Regions from separate parts of the Saccharopolyspora gregorii genome, predicted to be linked through region 3. Evidence: riboswitches for the same ligand, from Rfam matches in the RefSeq annotation. Region 3 holds a riboswitch; each other region holds the start of a gene.
The links. A riboswitch is a leader RNA that binds a small molecule or an ion and turns the genes downstream of it on or off. The one in region 3 is predicted to bind thiamine pyrophosphate.
Positions count from the first base shown of each region.

Region 1 (7,185 bases), 350 kb from region 3:
GCTGCTCGGCCTCGGGCACGAGCCGAGCCGGGCCGACTCGCTGTTCGGCGTGCTCGTCGTGGCGCTCGTGGCGCTACCGGTGTGGATCACGTTCCAGCGGATGACGCCGGTCGCCCGCGGGAACCTGCGGGCGCTGCCGCGGCACCGGCCGCTGATGACCGCGATGATCGGGCTGCTGGGCCTGGTGGCGCTGTTCGTGCTCGGCTGGACGATCGCCAACGCGCTGTTCCCCGGCACGCTCGCCCCGCTCGCACTGGCGCTGGTCGGCGTGGTGCTGGCGGCGTTGGTCGCGCTGCTGAACCGGGTGCTGTGACATCGCTTCCCCGCGGCCCCGGACGCCGGGGCCGCGCGAGGAAGCGGCAGGTCAGACCGGGCGGACCGTCAGCGCGCCCGGCTCGGCGGTGAACGTCAGCGCGCCCTCGAAGTCGGCGATGGGCAGCTCGTCGCGCACCAGGCGGTGCGGCGCGTCAGCCGTCTCCACCCGCACCTCGGTGGCGGTGAAGGTCTGCTCGGCGAAGTCCGGGCCCGCGAGCCGGACCTCCAGCCGCTGCTCCCGCAGGGTGACCACCGCGGAACCGCCGGGCACCGAGATCGGCTCGCCGTCGGCGGTGACGATCAGGCTGCCCTGGCCCTCGGTCTCCGGGCGCACCGCCACGTGCGAGAGGGCGACGTCGCGCCGGTCCTCGGCGGCGGTGACGCCGATGACGTCCCGCGAGTCCTGCCCGGCCTCCTCGTCGCCGCGCACCGCCAGCAGCGGGGCGCGCAGCTTCGCGGCCAGCCGGTACGGCTGCCAGGAACCGGCGCCGATCAGGTTCACCACCGACGTGATCTCGCTGTCCGCGAGCAGCCGCTCGCTGCCCACGGCCGGGGTGATCTCGATGGCCGCCACCCCGCGCTCCTCCAGCAGGTCGCGCAGCGCCTTGGCGCGCAGCCTGCTGTTGCGGTCGAACCCGCGGGTGATGGCGACGGCTCCGGACGTCCCGCCCTGCGCTGCGGCGTCGGCGAGACCGGCCAGCGGAGCCCATACCTCCGCCGGATCCGGCCGGGCGGAGCGGCGGGAACGGGCGGTCTGGGGGGCGTCGGCAGTGGTGTCCATTGCGTCAACTTTAATCCGCCACGCAGGGTCGCCTCACTAGGCGATCAGCCCTGAGCGGTGTGACTTCCCTCGCCCTAGGCGTCCCAGGTGGTGACTACGAGATCGCCGTCACGCGCGAGCTGTTCGTCGACCGCCTGCTCGCACTCCGCGCAACGCTCCGTGATGCGGCGGCTCGACGGTTCCTTGGTGGCGGGCCACGTCTCGTGCGGGAGCTTGATCGTCGCATCGCACAGGGTCTGCACCGGATCACCGGCCGGTCTGGCGCCCGGGCGCACCGTGATCGCGTGCCGGACCCGCTTGCCCGCTCCGACGATCCACCACACGTGCTCTTGATCGGGGAACATTGCCGTCCCACCCCCATACCTGTCAGGACGACCCGCGGGCGCGCAGTTCGTCCGGCTTCGGTCCACTGGCCGGATCTCGAACTCTAGACGGAACGATCAGCGCGCACGTTGCATTCGCGTGGCGGGGGCGATCGGCGGCTGCGCTGCTCCGATCGTGTGAGAGCGGCTGTTCGGCGGAGCGGTCTCGACCCGCCGCTGACCCGGTGCTGGGCCGCCCGAACCAGGGCGCCGGGCCCGGAACCCGCTTGTGGTGAGAAGGATCACCGCTCATGCTGGGCGCGTCGAGCGAGCGGAACCCGGAGGCGCACCCCGTGACGGACCTGCACTTCCCGCGTCCGCACGACGATCCGCGGGAGCCCGGTTCCCTCGCCCGCTGGCTGGTCTCCGACGGCGCCCGGGTGCGCAGCGGAGCCCCGGTGGCCGAGGTCGTGACCGACGGCGCCCCGCGCACGGTGCGCGCCCCGGCGAGCGGAACGCTGTGGCGGCAGGGCAGGGCGGGGGAGCGGTTCACCGCGGGCGCGATCATCGGCCTCGTCGAGTGAGTCCGCGGCTTGACGCCCGTTGCTAGGTTGGGGCCAGTGACGCGGGGTGCCCGGACGGCCGGGCTGAGAGCAGACCCGTCGAACCTGACCTAGTTCGTGCTAGCGGAGGGACGTCACCGACGTGACCACTCGTGCTGCCCTGCCCGGATCCGACCGGGTCCCGAACGTGCTCTCGATCGCGGGGACCGATCCCAGCGGCGGAGCCGGCGTCCAAGCGGACCTGAAGGCCTTCTCCGCGAACGGCGCCTACGGCATGTCCGCGGTGACCGCGCTGGTCGCGCAGACCACCACCGGTGTCGCCGAGGTCCGCGAGGTGCCGCCGGAGTTCGTCACCGCCCAGCTCACGACGCTGCTCGACGACGTCCGGGTGGACGCGGTGAAGATCGGGATGCTGGCGAACGCCGAGGTGATCCGCGCGGTCGTCGCCGTGCTGGACCGCTACGCCCCGCCGCACGTGGTGCTGGACCCGGTGATGGTCGCGAAGAGCGGCCACCGGCTGCTCGCCGACGAAGCGGTCGCGGTGCTGCGCGACGAGCTGCTGCCGCGCGTCGACCTGATCACCCCGAACCTGCCGGAAGCGGCGGACCTGCTGGGCGAACCGGAGATCACCGGCTCGGCCGAGATGGCCGCGCAGGCGCAGCGGCTCGCCGACCTGGGCGCGAAGCAGGTGCTGCTCAAGGGCGGGCACCTGCGCGCGGAACCCGCCAGCGCGGACCTGTTCCGCGGCGACGGCGAGGTGCGGTGGCTGCGCAGCGAGCGGATCGACACCGCGAACGACCACGGCACCGGCTGCACGCTGTCCGCGGCGATCGCGGCGCTGCGCCCCCGCAGGTCCGACTGGGCGACCGCCGTGCGGGACGGCAAGGACTACCTGACCGGGGCGCTGCGGGCCGCGGAGCGCCTCGACGTGGGCCGCGGGCACGGGCCCGTGCACCACTTCCACCGCTGGTGGTGAGATCGGAGGGACGAAGGTCATGAGCAGGTTGCCCGATCCGCCCGCGGGCGGTTTCTGCGCCCGCGCCTGGGAACGCACCGCCGAGCTGCAGCGGGCCGTGGTGGCGCACCCGTTCAACGCGGCGCTCACCGACGGCACCCTCGACCGGGAGCGGTTCGCGTTCTACATCGTGCAGGACGCCCGCTACCTGATCGCGTTCGCGCAGGCGCTGTCGGCGGCCGCGACCCGGTCCGAGGATCCGGCGGACGCGGCGTTCCTCGCGGGGGCCGCGCGGGGCGCGCTGGTGGAGGAGCGGCGGTTGCACGCGGGCTACGTCGAGGAGTTCGGGCTCTCCGCGGACGACCTGGCGGGGGTGGCGACCTCGCCGTCGTGCACCGCCTACACCTCGTTCCTGCGGGCGAGCGCGCTGGTCGACCCCTACCCGGTGCTGCTGGCGGCGGTGCTGCCGTGCTTCTGGGTGTACCAGCACGTGGGCAGCGAGATCCTCGCCGCCGTCGGCGACGTGTCGGCGCACCCGTACCGGCGGTGGATCGAGACCTACGCCGACGAGGAGTTCGCCGAAGCGGTGCTGGCGGCCCGCGAGCTCACCGACCGGGCGGCCGCGGCCGCCGACGAGCCGGTGCGGGAGCGGATGCTGGCCGCGTTCTCGCGTGCCACCGAGTACGAGTGGATGTTCTGGGACGGCGCGTGGCGCCTGGAGCGGTGGCCGACGGCGCAGTGGCTCCCGGCGTGAGAAGTCGTTGCGGCGGCACGGTTTCCGCGCTGCGGCGGATGCCCGGACCCGATCACCCTCCGCGACGTGTCCTGCGGCGCGGCGGGGGCGGTGACGCGGGTGGTCAGCCGCGGTGCGGGCGCTCGCGGGAAGCGTGATCAGGAGCACTTTCGGGCGGTGTTAACGAACACCCTCAGCCACGACGATGAGGCTCACGACACGTTCGTTCGGCGTGTTCGGTCGTGGGAGGTCCGCCTCCCACCGCGCGGGGTTCGGTGGCCTTGAGTACGGGGACTTCAATTCTGATCATGCTGGCGGGGATGCTGGTGCCGGTGCTGGCCGCAGCCCCCTTCTACATCGCCGACCGCCGGGCGGACGCCGAGTCCGCCCAGGCGGAAACGGAGCCTGAGAAATCGTCCGCGGACATCCACGTGCTGCGGCCCCGCGCCGAGGGCACCTGCGAGACCGGGCAGGCGGCGGCCTGAGCGCGCCGCTGCCCGGCCCGGCGGCTCAGTCCCCGTAGATGGACCAGGCGAGCTTCGACTTGGCCTCCTGCAACGCGTCCAGCGTCGACCGCTCGTAGCCGCCTTCCCGCGGCTGCGGCGGCACCTGGAGGCCCTCGCTGAGGCCCCAGCCGGAGCCGCGCTGGATCAGCGACCGGTGCTTGTTCGTGTAGTACCCGGAGTTGATCGACACGGCGACGCCGTGCGCCCCGGCGGCCGCGGCCATCAGGTGCATGTGGAACCGGGTCGACAACCAGCGCTGGCCGGCGGCGGCGGGCAGCCCGTGGTCCATGATCTCGGAGAACGGGTAGAAGCGGGCGCCGGGCAGGTCGTGCTCGACGAGGGCGAACACCTCGCGGTCCACCCGCGGGATGCCTTCGATGACACCGACCTGCTCGGGCCGCACGTCCCAGGCGCGCAGCGTGTCGAGCAGGAACCCGGCCAGCGCGGGCACCGTGACGTCCAGCAGGTCCGACTGCAGGCAGATCATCACGTCCCGCAGGTCGTCGGTGCGGTACAGCTCCGGGGCGATGCCGAAGAACATGTCGTCGCCGGTGGCGGTGAGCTGGCCCGCGGAGTCGAGCAGCTCGGCCGACGGCTCGTCGCGCACGTCGATCAGCTCGAACTGCGAGGCGAGGTTGCGCACCAGCGGGCGCGCCTCCTCCGGCGTCGGCCACAGGCCCTGCCCGGTCATCACGGCCCGCCCGCCGGAGCGGCGCACCGCGGCGACCGCGCCCGCCAGCAGCCCGTAGTGCCGCGGCCAGATCGAGTTGATGAACCCGCCGCCGATGATGTGCACCAGGTCGGCGCGCGCGGCGAGCTCGATCCCGGCCAGCCAGTGCGGCGCCAACCCCGGGTTGATCATGGCGTGCTGCACGAACGACGCCACCTCCCACGGCTCGTCGGAGGGCGCCGACCAGCACAGCCGCCACAGCGTGTCGGTGAACCGGACGTGCGGGTGCAGGTGGCCGAGCAGCACCTCGCTGGGGCCGGGGTTGGGGCAGTCGAGCCACACCTCGCTGTCGGGGGCGACTCTGGCCAGGTACTTCAGCCAGGTCGCGGCGATCAGCTCGTCGCCGTAGTTCGGGTTCCCGGTCGTGGCGACCAGGTACAGCGTGGGGGGCGTTGCGGGACTCGACACTGGGTTCTCCACCGTTCGGGTTCGCGGCTGGGCGCGGTAGGCGCCGAACCTAACAACCCGGCGCGGTGGGTCCCGTTCGGAGGCATCCGGGGCGGCCGCGGGGGCGCGTTCGGCCGCCGGGTCCTGCTCCGGTCGGCGGTCTCCGGGAGTGGCGCGCACGAAGAAGCGGCGGCGACGGCTCGGTGTCGGTACCGAGGCGTCGCCGCCGCTGCTCGTCGGGTCAGTTGTGGTCGTGGAGCTGGGTGCGGAGCCGGTCGATGCGGTCGCGGGTGCGGCGGAACTTCGCCTCGTACTGCTCGGCGAACAGCGCCGTCGGCAACGTCGAGACGGTGACGCCGAGTTCGCCACCGTGCGCGGGCTGGTCCGGGACGGGCTCGTCGGCGCGGTCGGCCGCCGTCTCCTGGCGGGGGATGGGGTGGGGTTCGGCGTCCGCCTCGGCGGCGGCGGGTTTCGCGGTGGGCGCGGGCCCGGTGCTGGGGGCTCCCGTCGGCGGGGCGGTGCTGCGGTGGGTGCGCAACGCGTGCCTGCCGGTGGGCGGCCCGTCCGCGTGCTTGCGGACCCGGCGCAGCAGCGGCCAGAAGACCAGTGCGGCCACCACGGCGCCTCCGGCGAAGGACAAGACGACTAGCTCCACGTGCTCGCTCCGAATCAGTTCCGCTGGACGGCTTCGGTCGGTTCGGCTTCGGCGGTCTCGGCGGGCTCCGCGGCACCGCCGTTGAAGGGGGACTCCAGCGGGATCAGGTAGCTCTGGGTGTCCCCGCGCGGCTCCGGCAACCACACGTGGTGCGCCGGTTCGCCGACGAGTTCGGCATCGATGACGTTGTCGATCTCCTGCGCGGCGATCTCGTTGCTGGAGGCGCCGACGAGCCTGCCGACGCTGTCCAACGAGGACATGACGGCGGTGCGCAGCTCCTCCATCCGGGCCTGCTTGGTGTGCAGGTCCTGCAGGACGTCGAGCCGCAGCTGCTCGGTCTCGGCGTCGCGCCTGCCGCACTCCCAGCGGGTGCGGGAGAGCAGCGCGTCGGCCTCCTCCTGCGCGGCCGTGACGATCGACTTGTACTCGTCCCGGATGGCGTGGCGCATGGTGCGCTCCCGCTCCCGGATGTCGGCGAGGCTCTGTTCGTGCTCCCGGCGGATCTCGCGCTGCCGGACGTCGAGCTCGTCGACGAGGCGGGCGCATTCGGCCCGCATCGCCTCCGCGGCCCGGCCGGCCTCGTCGAGCAGTTGCTGCGCCTCGTATTCCGCGCTGCCCCGGATGGTCTCCGCCTGCCGCTGCGCCTGTTCGCGCAACGTCTGCACTTCTTCTTCGGCCAGCGACAGCATGTTCTGCACGCGCTGCGACGCGTGCGGAAGCCCGGTGTCGGAGGCTTCGATGCGCTTGAGGCGGAGTTCGGCTTCGGCGAGGTCGCGCCGCGCGTCGTCGCAGAGGCGGCGGAGGTCCGTGTTCAACGCCACCGCCTCGTTGCGATCGATGCTGACCATGCGCAGCTGATCTTCGAGCAGCTCGATGTGCTCGGTGACCTGGCGGCGGTGGAAACCTCGTACCTGGATGTCGAATCCGGGACGGAGCGGGACGACGGCTTGTGCGGAGTCCTCCACGTTGGACACTCCTCTCCACAGGCGAGGGTCGACTCGCCGAGGAGAGTAGGTCTGATCCGGACACCGCGCGCGGTGGAGCGGCGCGATCGCCACCTGATCGAGTAGTGCCGCCGCTCAGTGGATCTCGGGTGGACTGACCTGCGATTCGGGGATGGCCGACGCGGCCACGCCCCACTTGTCGAGGATGCGGGCGTAGCCGCCGTCGCGGATCAGCTCGTTCACCGCGGTCTGCAGCGCCGGGGCCAACGGGGAGTCCTTCGCCAGCGCGAAGCCGACGTCGAGCCTGCGGAACT
Region 1 covers NZ_CP059556.1:5,245,742-5,252,926, reverse strand. Annotated here, with positions in the region: gene H1226_RS22800 (hypothetical protein) at 1-313, shown strand, start outside; gene H1226_RS22795 (hypothetical protein) at 365-1,096, opposite strand; gene H1226_RS22790 (hypothetical protein) at 1,171-1,440, opposite strand; gene H1226_RS22785 (lipoyl domain-containing protein) at 1,710-1,982, shown strand; TPP riboswitch at 2,015-2,110, shown strand; gene thiD (bifunctional hydroxymethylpyrimidine kinase/phosphomethylpyrimidine kinase) at 2,104-2,937, shown strand; gene H1226_RS22775 (TenA family protein) at 2,957-3,670, shown strand; gene H1226_RS22770 (hypothetical protein) at 3,925-4,134, shown strand; gene H1226_RS22765 (polysaccharide pyruvyl transferase family protein) at 4,160-5,293, opposite strand; gene H1226_RS22760 (hypothetical protein) at 5,514-5,927, opposite strand; gene H1226_RS22755 (DivIVA domain-containing protein) at 5,942-6,892, opposite strand; gene H1226_RS22750 (ABC transporter substrate-binding protein) at 7,007-7,185, opposite strand, start outside.
Region 1: another riboswitch for thiamine pyrophosphate. It lies ahead of thiD (bifunctional hydroxymethylpyrimidine kinase/phosphomethylpyrimidine kinase); the one in region 3 lies ahead of H1226_RS24495 (thiamine ABC transporter substrate-binding protein).

Region 2 (7,185 bases), 1.2 Mb from region 3:
CTCGAACCCGGGCCGGGCGTGCTGGAGATCGCCGCGAGCGCCTGGCGCGCCGACGGGTCGAGCACCTGGCTCGGGCAGGTCCTCGCCGGGGCGGCCCGGTTCCGCGCCGCCCGCGAAACGCTGCTCGCCCAAGCCCAGCGGGCCGACCGGATCGAAGCGGAACGGCTGCACCGCATCGTCGTCGAAGCGGACCTGGTCGCCGCCGAACTCGCCCGCGCGGTGCGCTCCCGCGCCTGCACCGGGCTGCCCGCGATGGCCCGCGTCGACCCGGCGCAGGCCGTCGTCGCCGCGGGTGGCAGGCAGGACCTGCCCGAAGCGGTGCGCGGCATGAACGAAGGGCTCGACCGGATCCGCGGCGCCGTCGTGCAGCGCACCGAGGTCGCGGCCAGCCCGCCCGCGCCCGGTGGCCGCCGCCAGCGCGCCATCGGCGGCGTCAAGGCGCACCTGTCGCTGCGGTCCTCGCTGTTCCGGCACGCGCTGCGCTGCACGCTGGCCGTCGCCGTCGGCATGGTGATCGTGCTGCTGCTGGACGACCCGTCCGCGTCCACGCTGCTGCTGGCGCTGTACGTGGTGCTGGCGCCCGCGGCGCGGGACAGCATGAACGGCGCGTTGGAGCGCACCGGCGGCGCGGTGCTCGGCGTGGTGGTGCTGGCCGCGCTGATCACCCTGCTGCCCGGGGTGTACCTGCTGGTGCCGGTGATCGTCGTCGGCATGCTGCTCGGGGTGGAGCGGCTGCGCACCGACTACCAGGTGCTGCTGAGCTCGCTGATCGCGGTGACCGTGATCGACCAGGCGATGCGGCTGGACCGGCCGCTCGCGAACATCGCGATCAGCTTCGCGTCCAACACGGCCGTCGGCGCGGCCATCGCGCTCGGCGTCGGCTACATCAGCTTCATCGTGCTGCCCAGCAGCATGGTGCCGGACGTGCGCGGGGCCATCCGCTCCACCGTGTGGTCGGTGTCCGAGCTGCTGCGCAGCGTGCGGGCCGCCGGGCAGGGGCACGAGGTGCGCGCCGCCATGCAGTCCGCGCACGTGCTGGCGCTGCGGCGCACCCAGGACCTGCTGGGCATGCCCGCGCTGCTGGACGAACCGGACTCGGACGAGGACCCGCAGACCACGCGGGCCGCGGCGATCGCGCTGGACGCGCTGCGCCAGGACGTGGCGACGCTGGCGTTCCGGCCCGAGGGCGAACTCGCCGTGGCGGTGCCCGCGCTCAAGGCGGTGGACCAGCTGCTCAGCGGGCGGAGCAACCCGAAGATCCCGGACATCCAGTCCGCCGGGGCGCCCGCGACGGAACTGCTGGCCAGCTCGCTGGTGGAGAACGCGCTGCACGCGCGCTCGGCGATCGACCAGACCCTCGGCAACGAGCCGTGGAAGAGCTACACGATCAACTTCGTGCGAACCGAACGGCTCCGCATCCGCTGATCACCGGGGGCCGGCCCGCCCGCTCTGGCGGGCCGGTTCAGCCCGGCGGCCCGGTTCAGCCGGGCGGCCCGGTTCAGCCGGGCAGCCGGTTCAGCCGGGCAGCCGGTTCAGCTCGGCAGGCCGGGGCTGGAGGCTCGCGCCCAGAAGCGCTGCGGGATGCGCCCCGCCCCGGCGGCGAGGCGGCCCGCTTCGACAGCGGCGCGCATCGCGGCGGCCATCCGCTCCGGGTCCTGGGCCCGGGTGACGGCGCTGGCCAGCAGCACCGCGTCGCACCCCAGCTCCATCGCCAGCGCCGCGTCGGAGGCGGTGCCGATGCCCGCGTCGAGCACGACCGGCACCGACGCGCGGGACACGATCATCTCGATGTTGTGCGGGTTCCGGATGCCCAGCCCGGTGCCGATCGGCGAGCCCAGCGGCATCACCGCCGCGCAGCCCACGTCCTCCAGCCGCGTCGCCAGCACCGGGTCGTCGTTGGTGTAGGCCAGCACCACGAAGCCCTGGTCGACGAGCTGCTCGGCCGCGTCCAGCAGCTCCACCGGGTCCGGCAGCAGCGTGTCCTCGTCGGCCACCACCTCCAGCTTCACCCAGTTCGTCCCCAGCGCCTCCCTGGCGAGCTGCGCGGTGAGCACCGCCTCCGCCGCCGTGCGGCAGCCCGCGGTGTTCGGCAGCGCCTCGATGCCGAGCCGGTGCAGCAGGTCCAGCACGCCGGTGCGGCCCCCGGCGTCGGCGCGGCGCATCGCCACCGTGGTCAGCTCGGTGCCGGAGGCCAGCAGCGCCCGCTCCAGCACCGACAGGTTCGCCGCTCCTCCGGTCCCCGTGATCAGCCGGGAACCGAACTCCCGGCCCGCGATCACCAGCGCGTCGTCCACGTCAGCCCCCTTGCACCGCGGTGAGCACTTCGACGGCCGCCCCGTCGCGGAGTTCCGTCGCCTGCCAGTTCGCCCTGGGCACCACGGTCCCGTCCACGGCGACGGCGACGCCGCGCTCGGGCACGCCGAACTCGGCGAGCACCGCCGCCAGCGTCGCGTCCACCTGCACGGGACGTTCCGCCCCGTTGATCACCACTTGCACGGTCGACCTCCTCCGTCGCCTGCGGGAACCGGTCCGGCGACCGGTGGTTCGCGGCCCGACAGCTCTGCCAGCACCGCGTCCGCGGTGATCGGCGCGAGCAGGAACCCGTTGCGGTGGTGGCCGGTCGCGGCCAGCACCCCCGGCTCCAGTTCGCCGATCACCGGCAGGTTGTCGTGCGTGCCGGGCCGCAGCCCGGCGACGGCTTCGAGCAGCTCGTACTCGGCGATGCCCGGCAGCACCCGTTCCGCGTCGGCCAGCAGGTCGCGGACGCCGCCGGCGGTGACGGTCTCGTCGAACCCGGCGTCGTGCTGGGTGGCGCCGACGACGAGCCCGCCGTCGTCGCGCGGGACCAGGTAGACCTGCCTGCCGCGCACCGGGCCGCGCACGGTGCGCGCGGGCGGGGGCAGCGCGGTGGGGCGCGCCCGCAGCCGCAGCACCTCGCCCTTGACCGGGCGGATCCGGCCGGTGAGCGCCGGGTGCAGCTCGCCGGAGCGGGCACCGGCGGCGATCACCGCGACGTCGCAGCGCAGGGTCCGCTCGGCGAGCTCCACCTCGCCCGGCCGCACCCACCGCGCCGCCCCGGCGCGGAACCGGACGCCCGCCGCCTCCGCCGCGGCCCGCAGCGCGGCCAGCGCCAGCCGGTTGTCCACCGCCAGATCGCCGGGCACCTCCAGGCCGCGCCGCACCGCGGGCCCCAGCGAGGGTTCGAGGCGGCGCACCTCCCGGCCGCCGAGCCGGGTGACGGTGCGCCCCAGCGAGGCGAGGTGGTCGGCGAGCATGTCCAGCTCGGCGCGGTCGGCACCGTCCACGCCGACCACCAGCGTGCCCTCCCGGCGCAGCCCGGACGGCAGCCCGGACCCGCGGGCCAGCTCGGCGGCGAACGACGGCCAGCGGCGCAGCGACTCGGACCCGAGCTCCAGCAGTTCCTCTTCCCCCGGCGCGGCCTCGGCGACCGGGGCGAGCATCCCGCCCGCGACCCACGACGCACGCCGCTCCCCCGCATCGACGACTTCGACGCGGTGGCCCGCGCGCGCGGCCGTCCACGCGACGGAGAGACCGATGACCCCGCCACCGACGACGGTGACGGACGACTGCTGCTGCATCTGCGCTCCCTGCGCCGGCATGACCCGGATCAGGTTCGACGGTCGGGGCCTGCGCCCCCTCTCAGCCCGGATCCCGGGCTCCCGTGCCAACCACCACCACCGTACTCACCCGCCCGCGCGAGGTCAGCCGCCGCCCGGCCGCGGACTACCCTGGGGGCATGCCCGGATTGGACGGTTACGGCATCCGCACGCGGCTCGCCGACGCACGGTTGTACCTCTGCACCGATGCGCGCGCGGAGCGGGGCGATCTGGCGGAGTTCGCCGACGCCGCGCTGTCCGGCGGCGTGGACGTCGTCCAGCTGCGGGACAAGGGGCCCGGCGGGGCGCCGCTGGAGGCGCGGCAGGAGCTGGCGGCGCTGGAGGTGCTCGCGGAGGCCTGCGTGCGGCACGGCGCGCTGCTGGCGGTGAACGACCGCGCGGACGTGGCGCTGGCCGCGAAGGCCGACGTGCTGCACCTGGGGCAGGACGACCTGCCGGTGGACGTGGCGCGGCGCATCGTCGGCGACGAGGTGGTGCTGGGGCGTTCCACGCACGACGTGGTGCAGGCGGACGCGGCGTCGACCGAACCGGGCGTGGACTACTTCTGCACCGGCCCGGTGTGGACGACGCCGACGAAACCGGGCCGGGAGGCGGCGGGCATCGAGCTGGTGCGCCACGCCGCGGAGCACCGCGGGCACGGCAGGCCGTGGTTCGCGATCGGCGGCGTCGGCCACGACAACCTCGCCGAGGTGGTCGCGGCGGGCGCGGAGCGGATCGTGGTGGTCCGGGCCATCACCGAGGCCGACGATCCGCGCGCCGCCGCCGAATCCCTCAAGGCCGGACTACCCACCTGACCACCGACCCGGCCCGGCCGGGTCGCGACTCTTTCCTGTCAGCGGCAAAGCCGCTGAGCGGAGACCCAGCACGCAACGGGACCACCCGCGGGTTCTCAGCGGGATTCTCGCGAGGACAGCTTTTTCGCCTGTGGCGGAGCCACCGGTGAAAAAGATCCCGCAGCGAGAATCCCGCTGAGGTTCCGCCACCCCCGTGCTACGCAGCAGAAGTAGCAAAATTAAAACGAGACGGGCTGCGTCTCGTGGGGCTGAGACGCAGCCCGTCCGGCTGCCATCACCCGGTGACCGGGCTCCCGATCACTCCGTGATCAGGGTCAGGCCGTAGGCGTCCAGGATCTCGTTGACCGGCTGGAAGTAGGTCGTGCCACCGCTGGTGCAGTCGCCCGAACCACCGGAGGTCACGCCCTGCGCCTGGTCACCGGCCAGCCACGAGCCGCCGGAGTCGCCGGGCTCGGCGCACGCGTCGGTGCGGGTCAGCCCGGTGACGGTGCCCTCGGCGTAGTTCACCGTCTGGTTCTTGGCCTGGACGGTGCCGCAGTGCCAGCCGCTGGTGGAGCCGGACCGGCAGATCGAGGCGCCCTCGGCGGCCTCGGTCGAACCGGCGACGCCGACGGTGCCGCCCGCGTAGTCGTTCACCAGGCCGCGCGGGGTCTCACCGGAAGCGACCTCCACGTAGGAGTAGTCGTCCCCGGGGAACGAGGAGCCCGCGAAGGTGCCGGACGGCGTGCTGGTGGTGTCGCCCTCGCTGCCGCAGTGCCCGGCGCTGACGAAGCCGCCCTCCACCGAGAAGCCGACGGAACAGCGGGCGCTGCCGCCGATCGTGTAGGCGTTGCCGCCGATCACGTCGGCGAGGATGCGCGGGGACTCCGCGGATTCGACGACGCGCACGGCCTGCGCGTCGACCCCGGTGGCGTGCACGAACTCGTTCGCGGCGGCACCCGCGCCCTCGGCGGCGGTGACCACGACCGAGTTGGCGGCCGAGTCCAGGTACCAGCCGGTGACGCCCTGCGGCGCCTGGCGGGTGTTGAGCCCGTCGACGACGCCGGCCAGCTGCGCGGTGCTGTGCTCGACCAGCTTCGGCTCGGCGCCCGCGGCGCGGATCTCGTCGACCAGGTTCGCGTCGGTGGTGCCGACGACGAGCTTGCCCAGCTCGGCGTCGTAGCGCGAACCGCCGAACGCGTCGGCGAGCACGCCGCGCAGCGTCCGGTCCGCGGTGTTGGCGATGGCCTCGCTGTGCAGCCGGGCCTGCGCCTGGTCGGCGGTGAGGCCGAAGTCGCGCTGCATGGCTTCGAGCTGGGTGGCTGCCTTCTCCAGCGGCGCGGGGGCGACGGTCGCCGAAGCGGGCATGGTGAAGGCCGCGACGGTTCCGGCCGCCAGCACGATCGTCCCGGCCATTCTGGCCGCGAGCTTGCGCGTCATAGGTGGGTCTCCTACTCCTTGAGGTGGGGCTCAAAGATCCCTACGAGGAGCCAGTATTGGTGGGGACCACCGCCCGGCACATCCACCTTTCGACGCATCGACGCGCAAAAATTCCCGGTTATCCGGCATTCCGGCCGGATAACCGGGAATCGTCACCATTCGCTGCTCTCCGATCACGGAGAGTCGGGCTGCTCCTGCATTGCGGATTCGCCGCCCGCGGAACCCCGCTCGCCGGTGGGACCGGACTCGGGCCCCTGCTCGCCGGTGGGCTGCGGGGCTTCGGAGGCGCCGGTCTCGCGGGTCGGTTCGGTGGCCTCGCTCCGCCCGGTCTCGGTGGTCTCGGTCGGTTCGCCGGAGGTGGGCTCGCCGGAGGTCCGCTCCGCGGATTCGGAGCTGCTCTCCTGCTGCTGCGAGGAGGTCGGTTCCGCGGATCCGGTCTCCTGCGGCGCGGGGTCGCCGGTGTCCCGGTTGGCCGCGGGCGTGAAGACCTCGCTGATCGTGGTGCCGCCGTCGCCGCCGGAGAGCGGCTTGCCGAGCAGCCCTTCGAACCCGGTGATCAGGAGCATGCCGAGGCCGAAGATGAGGGCGCTGGTCGCGGCGACGACGCCCCAGCGGAGGCGGCGGCCGCGCGGCGCGGTGCTCGCCGCACCGGTGTCGTCCGAGGTCACCGAGCCGTCCGAAGTCGCCGAGCCGTCCGCAGCGGCCGTGCCGCCCGAGGTGACCGCCCAGTTCAGCATCCGGGTCCGCGCTTCCGCGGGGTCGAGCCTGCGGGTCGCGTCGGGGTCGCGGTCGACCTGCTCACCGCCGGGCCAGTGCATCCCGGGCGCCTGGAGCCTGCGGGTGGCCTCGTCCACGGGCGGGGCCGGGCGGGACGCCGGGGCGCTGGCGGTGGCGTGCTGCCGGATCGCGGTGGTCTTCTTGATCCCGGCGCGGGCGACGACGACGTTCGCCTTGTCCTTGGTGACCTCCAGCTTCTGCTTGGTGGTCTCCAGGGAACGCTGGTACAGGGCACCGCCGACCGTGATGACGACGCTGGTCAGACCGGCTCCGAACACGGTTCCCGCGACTCCGAGGTACGAGCCGAGGAACGCCGCGGTCACCGAGGCGAGCGCGCCTCCGGTGACCTGCGTGGCGGACAATTCGATCTTCTTGGATTTCTTTTCCGCGGGCTCATCGTCGTCGGTTCCGGTCGCCCCCCGTTCGACATTCTCCTTCGCCACTGTGGCTCCTACTTGATCTGGTGCGCGCTCTCTCGAACCTGTCAACGGATGATCTCGCCACAATTCTCCCGATTGTTGCGCTTTCGTGATGACTACCACTTCGGGTAACGAGGA
Region 2 covers NZ_CP059556.1:435,524-442,708, reverse strand. Annotated here, with positions in the region: gene H1226_RS02005 (FUSC family protein) at 1-1,425, shown strand, start outside; gene thiG (thiazole synthase) at 1,533-2,294, opposite strand; gene thiS (sulfur carrier protein ThiS) at 2,296-2,496, opposite strand; gene thiO (glycine oxidase ThiO) at 2,484-3,599, opposite strand; TPP riboswitch at 3,589-3,694, opposite strand; gene thiE (thiamine phosphate synthase) at 3,758-4,432, shown strand; gene H1226_RS01980 (S1 family peptidase) at 4,730-5,851, opposite strand; gene H1226_RS01975 (hypothetical protein) at 6,025-6,990, opposite strand.
Region 2: another riboswitch for thiamine pyrophosphate. It lies ahead of thiO (glycine oxidase ThiO); the one in region 3 lies ahead of H1226_RS24495 (thiamine ABC transporter substrate-binding protein).

Region 3 (7,185 bases):
GGGCCGTCGGTGTTGAGCGCGGTCGCGGGCAACGGGCTGGTGCTGCCGGTGGCGAGCATCGTGCTGGCGCAGACGATGCTGCTGCCGCTGGTGGTGGCGATGGTCGCGGCGGACGCGATCGCGGGCGAGGCTTCGCACGGCACGCTGCGAGGGCTGCTGATCGCGCCGATCGGCCGGGTCCGCTTGGTGGGTGTGAAAGCGGCGGGCGTGCTGCTGATGGTGCTGCTGTCGGTGCTCGTGCTGGCGGTCAGCGGCCTGCTCACCGGTTTGATCATCGTCGGCGGTGACGGCCTGGTGACGTTGTCCGGCACCACGCTGTCGATCGGGGCGGCGCTGGTGCGCATCCTGCTGGCGGTGCTGTGGTGTGCGGCGCAGATGGCTGCGGTCGGGGCGGTGGCGTTGGCGCTGTCCTCGTTGACCGAGCACCCGCTGGTGGTGATGACCGGGACGATGGCGGGGCTGATCGTGTTCGGCGTGCTGGGGACCGTGCCTTCGCTGGAGTGGATGCGTCCGCTGCTGATCACCACCGACTGGTCGGCCGTGATCGACGTGCTGCGGGACCCGATCTTCACGGACACGTTGTCCACGGGACTGCTGCGCGCGGGGTGCTACCTGGCCATCGGCCTCTCGGCGACGGTGCTGCGCATGGTCACCCGGGACGTCTGACCCGGGCGGGACCGGCGCGGTGGGGCCACGACCGGGGACCACCGCGCCGGTGCGCGTACCCCATCGGGCACGCGAGGCCGGGACGATCCGGCTCGGTCAGTCGCCACCGACGAGCGCGACGCCGTCGGGATCGAGGCGCAGTCCGACCTCGTCGCCGACCGCGGGGGCGTCGGCGATGTGCGCGACGGCCTCCACCTGACCGAGTTCCGGTACGGCGACCGCGAGCCGGACGTGGTCGTGCCGGTGCACGCGTTCCCGCACCTCCCCCAGCGGACCCGTCGCATCGGGATTTCCGGGCCGGGTGCCCCGGGCGCGAACCCCGGCGGCGCGCAGCCCGAGCCGCGCCGGACCGTCCTTCGCGGTCACGTCGACGGTGCCCAGCGCGCACGTCGCCACGCCGTCGCGGACCTCCGCGGGCAGGAACGTGGTGCAGCCGAGGAACGCGGCCACCTCCTCGTCCGCCGGGTGCCGCCACAACAGGTCGGGAGTGTCGGCCTGCAAGATCGTGCCGCGGGACATCACGGCGACCCGGTCGGCGAGGGTGAACGCCTCGTCGTGGTCGTGCGTGACGACGAGTGCGGTCGAGTCGCCGCGGCCGAGCAGCGCCGCCAGGTCCACCGCGAGCCGTTCCCGCAGCATCCGGTCCAGCGCGGAGAGCGGTTCGTCCAGCAGCAGGAGCTCCGGATCGGCGGCGAGCGCGCGGGCCAGCGCGACCCGCTGCGCCTCGCCTCCGGACAGGTCGGTGACCCGGCGGTCCTCGTAGCCGGCCAGCCCGACCAGCTCCAGCAGCTCGGCGACGCGCGCCGTTCGCTCCGCACCGCCGACGCCGCGCATCCGCGGCCCGAACCCCACGTTGCCCGCCACGTTCCGGTGCGGGAACAGCTGCCCGTCCTGGAAGACCAGCCCGAACCGGCGGCGGTGCACCGGCACCGAGGCGAGGTCCCGCCCGTTCCACCGCACCTCGCCCGCGGTGGGCCGTTCGAGCCCGGCGACCGCTCGCAGCAGGGTCGACTTCCCGCAGCCGGACGGTCCGAGCAGCGCCAGCACTTCGCCGTCCAGCACGGAGAGCCGCACGTCGCGCACCGCCGTGGTGTCGCCGAAGCGGACGGTGAGCCCTTGCACTTCCAGCCCCATCAGAAGTCCTCCACGGCGTCGGTGCCCACCCGCAGCCGCTCGATGAGCACCACGCCGAGCACGGTGACGACCATCAGCAGCGCGCAGGCGGCGTAGGCGAGTTGCGAGTTGAGCTCGCCCGGCCTGCCGAGCAGCCGCGCGATGGCCACCGGCAGCGTCGGCGCGTCGGGCCGGGCGAGGAAGCTGGTGGCGCCGAACTCCCCGAGCGCCACGACGAAACCGAATCCGGCGGCGGCCAGCACCGAGCGCACCGCCAGCGGAAAGTCGATCTCGCGGCGCACCCGCCACGGTCCGGCGCCGAGCGTCGCCGCGGCCTGCCGCAGCCGGTCGTCGATGGCCCGCAGCACCGGCAGCACGGTGCGGATCACCAGCGGTGTCACCACCAGGGCCTGCGCGAACGGCACGAGCAGCGGCGAGGTGCGCAGCTCGCCGGGCAGCGAGCCGAGCGTGATCAGGTAGCCGAAGCCGACCGTCACCGCGGACACCCCCAGCGGCAGCATCAGCGCGAGGTCGAGGCTCTCCGCGACGAACCTGCGGCGCACGGCGACGAGCACGAACGAGGCGAGCAGCCCGAGCAGCAGCGCCATCCAGGTGGCGTCGACCGCGGTGCGCACCGAGTTCAGCGCGGCTTCGAGCCCGGTGACCTCCAGGGTCCCGGGCTGCCCGGTGCCCAGCAGCGCGCGGTAGCCCGCGAGGCCCCACCCGTCCCTGGTGGACACCGACCGCACCAGCAGGGAGGCGATCGGCGCGAGCAGCCCGCACAGCACCGCACCGGCGAGCCCGACGATCCACCACTCGGCGCCTTGCGGCGGCCGGGCGGTGGTCGCGGGCGCGCGCAGCCGCAGCGCGGTCTCCCGGCGGCGGCGCGCGATGGTGGCCACGAGCAGGGCGGCGACGACGGCGACCAGCTGCAGCAGGGACAGCGCCGCGGCGCCGGGCAGGTCCAGCAGCTGCACGGTGCGCAGGTAGATCTCCGTCTCCAGGGTGCGCAGCCGACCGCCGCCGAGCACCAGCACCACCCCGAAGCTGGTGGCGCTGAACAGGAACACGACGGCCGCCGCCGATCCGAGCGCGGGCAGCAACGCGGGCAGCGTCACCGAGGTGAAGGTGCGCAGCCGCCCGGCTCCCAGCGATCGGGCGGCGTCCTCCATCCGCCGGTCCAGGTGCCCCCACAACCCGCTGACGGTGCGCGCGACGACGGCGACGTTGAAGAACGCGTTGGCCAGCACGATCGGCAGCACTCCCCCGTCGGCGCCGAACAACGCGCGGAAGGCCATGCCCACGACGATCGTCGGCAGCACGAACGGCACGGTCACCGCGACCCGCAGCAGCCCTGTACCGGGCAGGACGAGCCTGGCGAGCACGTAGGCGAGCGGCAGCCCGCAGAGCAGCGCGACCGCGGTGGACGCGGCGGCCTGCCCGAGGGTGAAGCCGACGAGCCGCCAGGTGGCCGGCTCGGCGAGCACCGCTCCGACGTCGCCGCGCACGCCCAGCCCGATGATCGCCGCGACGGGCCAGGCGAAGAAGACCCCGAGGAAGCCGAGGACGACCGCCGCGGCCAGCGCCACCGCAACCCGGCGGCGGAGTTCGCCGGTCATCCCCGGACCAGCGTCCGCCACTGCTCGACCCACCGGTCCCGGTTGTTCTCCACCTCGTCGGCGGGCAGTTCCGCGGGCCGCGGCGGCAGCGGCGCGCTGGCCGCCCAGCCTTCGGGCAGCGGCACCCCGTCGACCGCGGGGTACACGTACATCTGGTCGGCGACCTGACCTTGGAACTCGGACGAGAGCAGGAAGTCCACCACTTCCCGCGCCGCCTGCGGGTCCTTCGCGCCGGTGAGCACGCCCGCGTACTCGACCTGCCGGTAGCAGGTGTCGAGCAGGGCCTTGGTGCGCGGCGCACCGTTCTCGTCGACCTCGGCGGCGGGCGAGGACGCGTAGGACAGCACGATCGGTCGCGGCCCCTGGCCGGTGGAACCGGAGAAGTCCTGGTTGTAGGCCTCTTCCCAGCCGGAGGACAGCCGCACGCCGTTGGCGTCGAGGGCGCGCCAGTAGTCCTGCCAACCGGGCTCGCCGAAGGCGTCGATGGTGCCGAGCAGGAACGCCAAGCCAGGGGAGGACGTCGTCGGGTCCGGCATCGAGGTCAGGTCTCGGTAGCGGGGATCGGTGAGGTCGCGCAGCGTCGTCGGCTCCGGCAGCCGGTGCGCGGCGAACCAGGCGGTGTCGATGTTCAGGCACACGTCGGCGACGTCGACGGCGGTGAGCCGGTTCTGCTGGTCCTGGGCGTAGCGCTGCGGTCCGCGGTCGGCGGCGGCGGGCCGGTACGGGGCGAACACGTCGGCGCGCAGCGCGCGGGAGGCGAAGGTGGAGTCCACGCCGTAGGCGACGTCGCCGAGCGGTGCCGCCTTGGACAGCGCCAGCTTGTTGGTCAGCTCTCCGGCGTCACCGCTGTTGCGGATCTCCAGGTGGATGCCGCTGCGCTTCTCGAAGTCGGCGAGCAGCGCCGGGTCGGCGACGAACGAGTCGTGCGCGACGAGGGTGACGGTGCGCGCCGCGGTGTCCTCGCCGGAGCTCCCGATGAGCGAACATCCGGTGGTGAGCGCGGCGGCGGCGAGTGCCGCGGCCCAGCGCAGTAAGGGGTTCAACGGTCCTCCCGAGTAGCACACCGGTCTCGGCCACGCGTGCGAACTCGAGCTGATCGCGACACCTCCCTGCGCCGGCATGATCCGGTTCAGGTGCGGACGGTCGAGGGGATGCGCCCCTCCTCTCAGCCCAGCGCGCTGGACTCCCGTGGCGACCGGCAGTCTACGTGCCGCCACCGAGCCGGGGGTCGACGGTCGCGTTCCGGCCGTCCGACGACCACCATGTGGGCATGACCGAACTGCTGAACGACACCCAGGTCGCCGAATCGCTGTCCCGGCTGCCGGAGTGGGCCCAGGACGGCACCACGATCGTGCGGAGCGTGGAGTTCGCGAGCTTCCCGCAGGCCATCCAGGCGGTGAACCGGGTCGCGGAGATCGCGGAGAGCGAGAACCACCACCCGGATCTGGACATCCGCTGGCGCACCGTCGTGTTCGCCCTCTCGACGCATTCGGCGGGTGGCCTCACCGCGAAGGACTTCACGCTGGCGGAGGAGATCGACGGGGTGGTCGACGCGTTGGCGTGAGCCGGTCAGCGCACCGGTCGGCCGAGGACGAGCCCGGCGGCTTCGGCGGCGCAGCCCCAGGACAGCGACACCCCGCAGCCGGAGTGCCCGTAGTCGTGCACGACGGTGGCGCCGCCGAACCGTTCGGTTTCCAGCCGCACGGCGTCGCGCCCGGGGCGCAGTCCGACGGTCTCGCCGAGGACTTCGGCGCCGGCGAGCAGCGGTTCGACCTGCGCGCAGCGGCGCAGCACGGCGGCGCTGTCGTCGCGGTCGGGTGCGCGGGACCAGTCGTGCTCGCCCGCGACGCCGCCGAGCACGACTCGGTCGCCGTGCGGGACGTACGAGGTGAACTCGGGTCCGGCGCCGACTTCGACGAAGTACTCGCTGATGCCGGGGTTGCGGACGAGGACGTGCTGCCCCCGCACGGGCCGCACGCCGGGGTCGCCGACGAGCTCGTGCGCGCCGACCCCGGTGCAGTTGACGATGCGGTCCGCTTCGGCCGCGGCGTCGGCCAGCGAGGACACCGGGCTGATCAGCAGTTCGCCGCCGGCGGCGAGCAGTCTCCCGGTGAGGTGTTCGAGGTAGCGCGGCATGTCGATCAGCGGGAGCGTCGCCCGGTAGCCGCTGCGGAACCCGGCGGGCAGCTCGTCCGGGGTGCAGCGGCGCAGGTCGGGCAGCAGCAGCGCTTCGGGCGGCAGCTGGTCGCCGAGGTCGACGCGGGCGGCCATCCGCCCGGTGGCGAGGTGCACTCCGCTGGTGTCGTCGGCGGCCAGTTCGACCAGCGCGCGGTAGGTGTCGGCGACCCACCGGCGCACCCGGTCGGCAGGTTGCAGCAGCGCCGGCCCCCAGATCGCGCCGGCGACGGCGGAGGTGGTGTCGGCGGGTGGCTCGTCGGTGCGCACGCGCACCGGCACGCCGGATTCGGCGAGGATCACGGCGGTGCTGAGCCCGATCACCCCGGCTCCGATGACCAGGACGGTCCCGTTGGCGGCCATTTCGGCACGCTAGCAGCGCTGCCCGCCGCGCACGGCCTGCTCGGGGCGGGTTTCGCGGCCGCTCGGCGCGGTCCTAGTCCTCGACGATGGTGATCGTGCCGGTGCCGCCGCAGTTGCTGCACCCCTTGCCGTTGCAGTCTCCGCAGATCAGGGTGATGTGCTGCATGCGCACAACGTAAATCGCCTGGTCACGGCGTGCGACTCAGCTGTTCCGGGGTGCGCCGCCCGCAGTTCGCGGCGGGCCGCGCTGCGCTACCGACCCCGCAGCGCTTTCACTCGGACGTGCCCGGGTCGGTGCGGTGGCGGGCGCCGGAATCGCGGTCGCCCCGCCGTTCGTCCTCGATCGAGGGTCAGCCGATCGGCAATCATCGCGATCCGGCACCGGTCCCGATGCGCACCGGTCGACCGGAACTATTCGGCGCGGTGGCGGTGTTCCTCCGGTCGAACCTGCTCGCTCTCCGCGGCGCCGTGCCGCTCTCGAACGGTGTGATGCGATGTCGAACCGTCCGGATCCGCTGCCGGTCGAGGGGCCCCGCCGCGCGAGCCCCGTCGAAGCGGAGTTCGCGCTGGCGACCGCCGACCTGCCCTGGTCGGTGCGGATACCGCCACCCGCGGACGGGTTCCGCGCCTCGCTGCACCGCCACCGGATCGACGACCTAGCGCTGGTCGAGTGCGCGACCGCGCCGTTCAGCGGGGTGCGCGGTGCCCGCCAGCTCGCCGGGACCGACGGCGACTTCGTCGTCGTGCTGCTCGTCGACGCCGGGGGTGTCCGCTTCGAGCAGGGCGGTGCGGAGTGGTCGCTGGTCCCCGGGGACGTGCTGGTGTGGGACAGTCGCCGCCCGGCGCGGTGCAGCGCGGACCGCCCGTTGACCGCGCGCAGCCTCGTCGTGCCGCGCGGGATCCTCGACGACGTGGGCTGTCCGCTGCGCGTCGGCGAACCGGCGGGCGGCCGGGTTCCCGGGGTGCGGCTGCTGCGCGGCTACCTCGACGCGCTCCATCCGGTGCTGCCCGAGCTGCCCGCAGGGTCTGCGGTGGCGGCGCGCAACGCGCTGCTCGAACTGGTCTGGGGCGCGCTGCACCCGGGGACGCCGCTCGATCCGCTGGCGCTGCTGCCCGCCCGGCGAGCCGCGGTGGAGCGCTACCTGGACGAGCGGCTGGGCAGCAGCGGCCTGTCCGCCGAGGAGGTGGCGGCCGCGCACAACATCTCGGTGCGCACCCTCGGTCGGCTGTTCGCGGAGGTGGGCGAGAC
Region 3 covers NZ_CP059556.1:5,597,518-5,604,702, forward strand. Annotated here, with positions in the region: gene H1226_RS24480 (ABC transporter permease) at 1-666, shown strand, start outside; gene H1226_RS24485 (ABC transporter ATP-binding protein) at 763-1,800, opposite strand; gene H1226_RS24490 (ABC transporter permease) at 1,800-3,398, opposite strand; gene H1226_RS24495 (thiamine ABC transporter substrate-binding protein) at 3,395-4,441, opposite strand; TPP riboswitch at 4,488-4,598, opposite strand; gene H1226_RS24500 (4a-hydroxytetrahydrobiopterin dehydratase) at 4,669-4,962, shown strand; gene H1226_RS24505 (FAD-dependent oxidoreductase) at 4,968-5,936, opposite strand; gene H1226_RS24510 (AraC family transcriptional regulator) at 6,431-7,185, shown strand, end outside.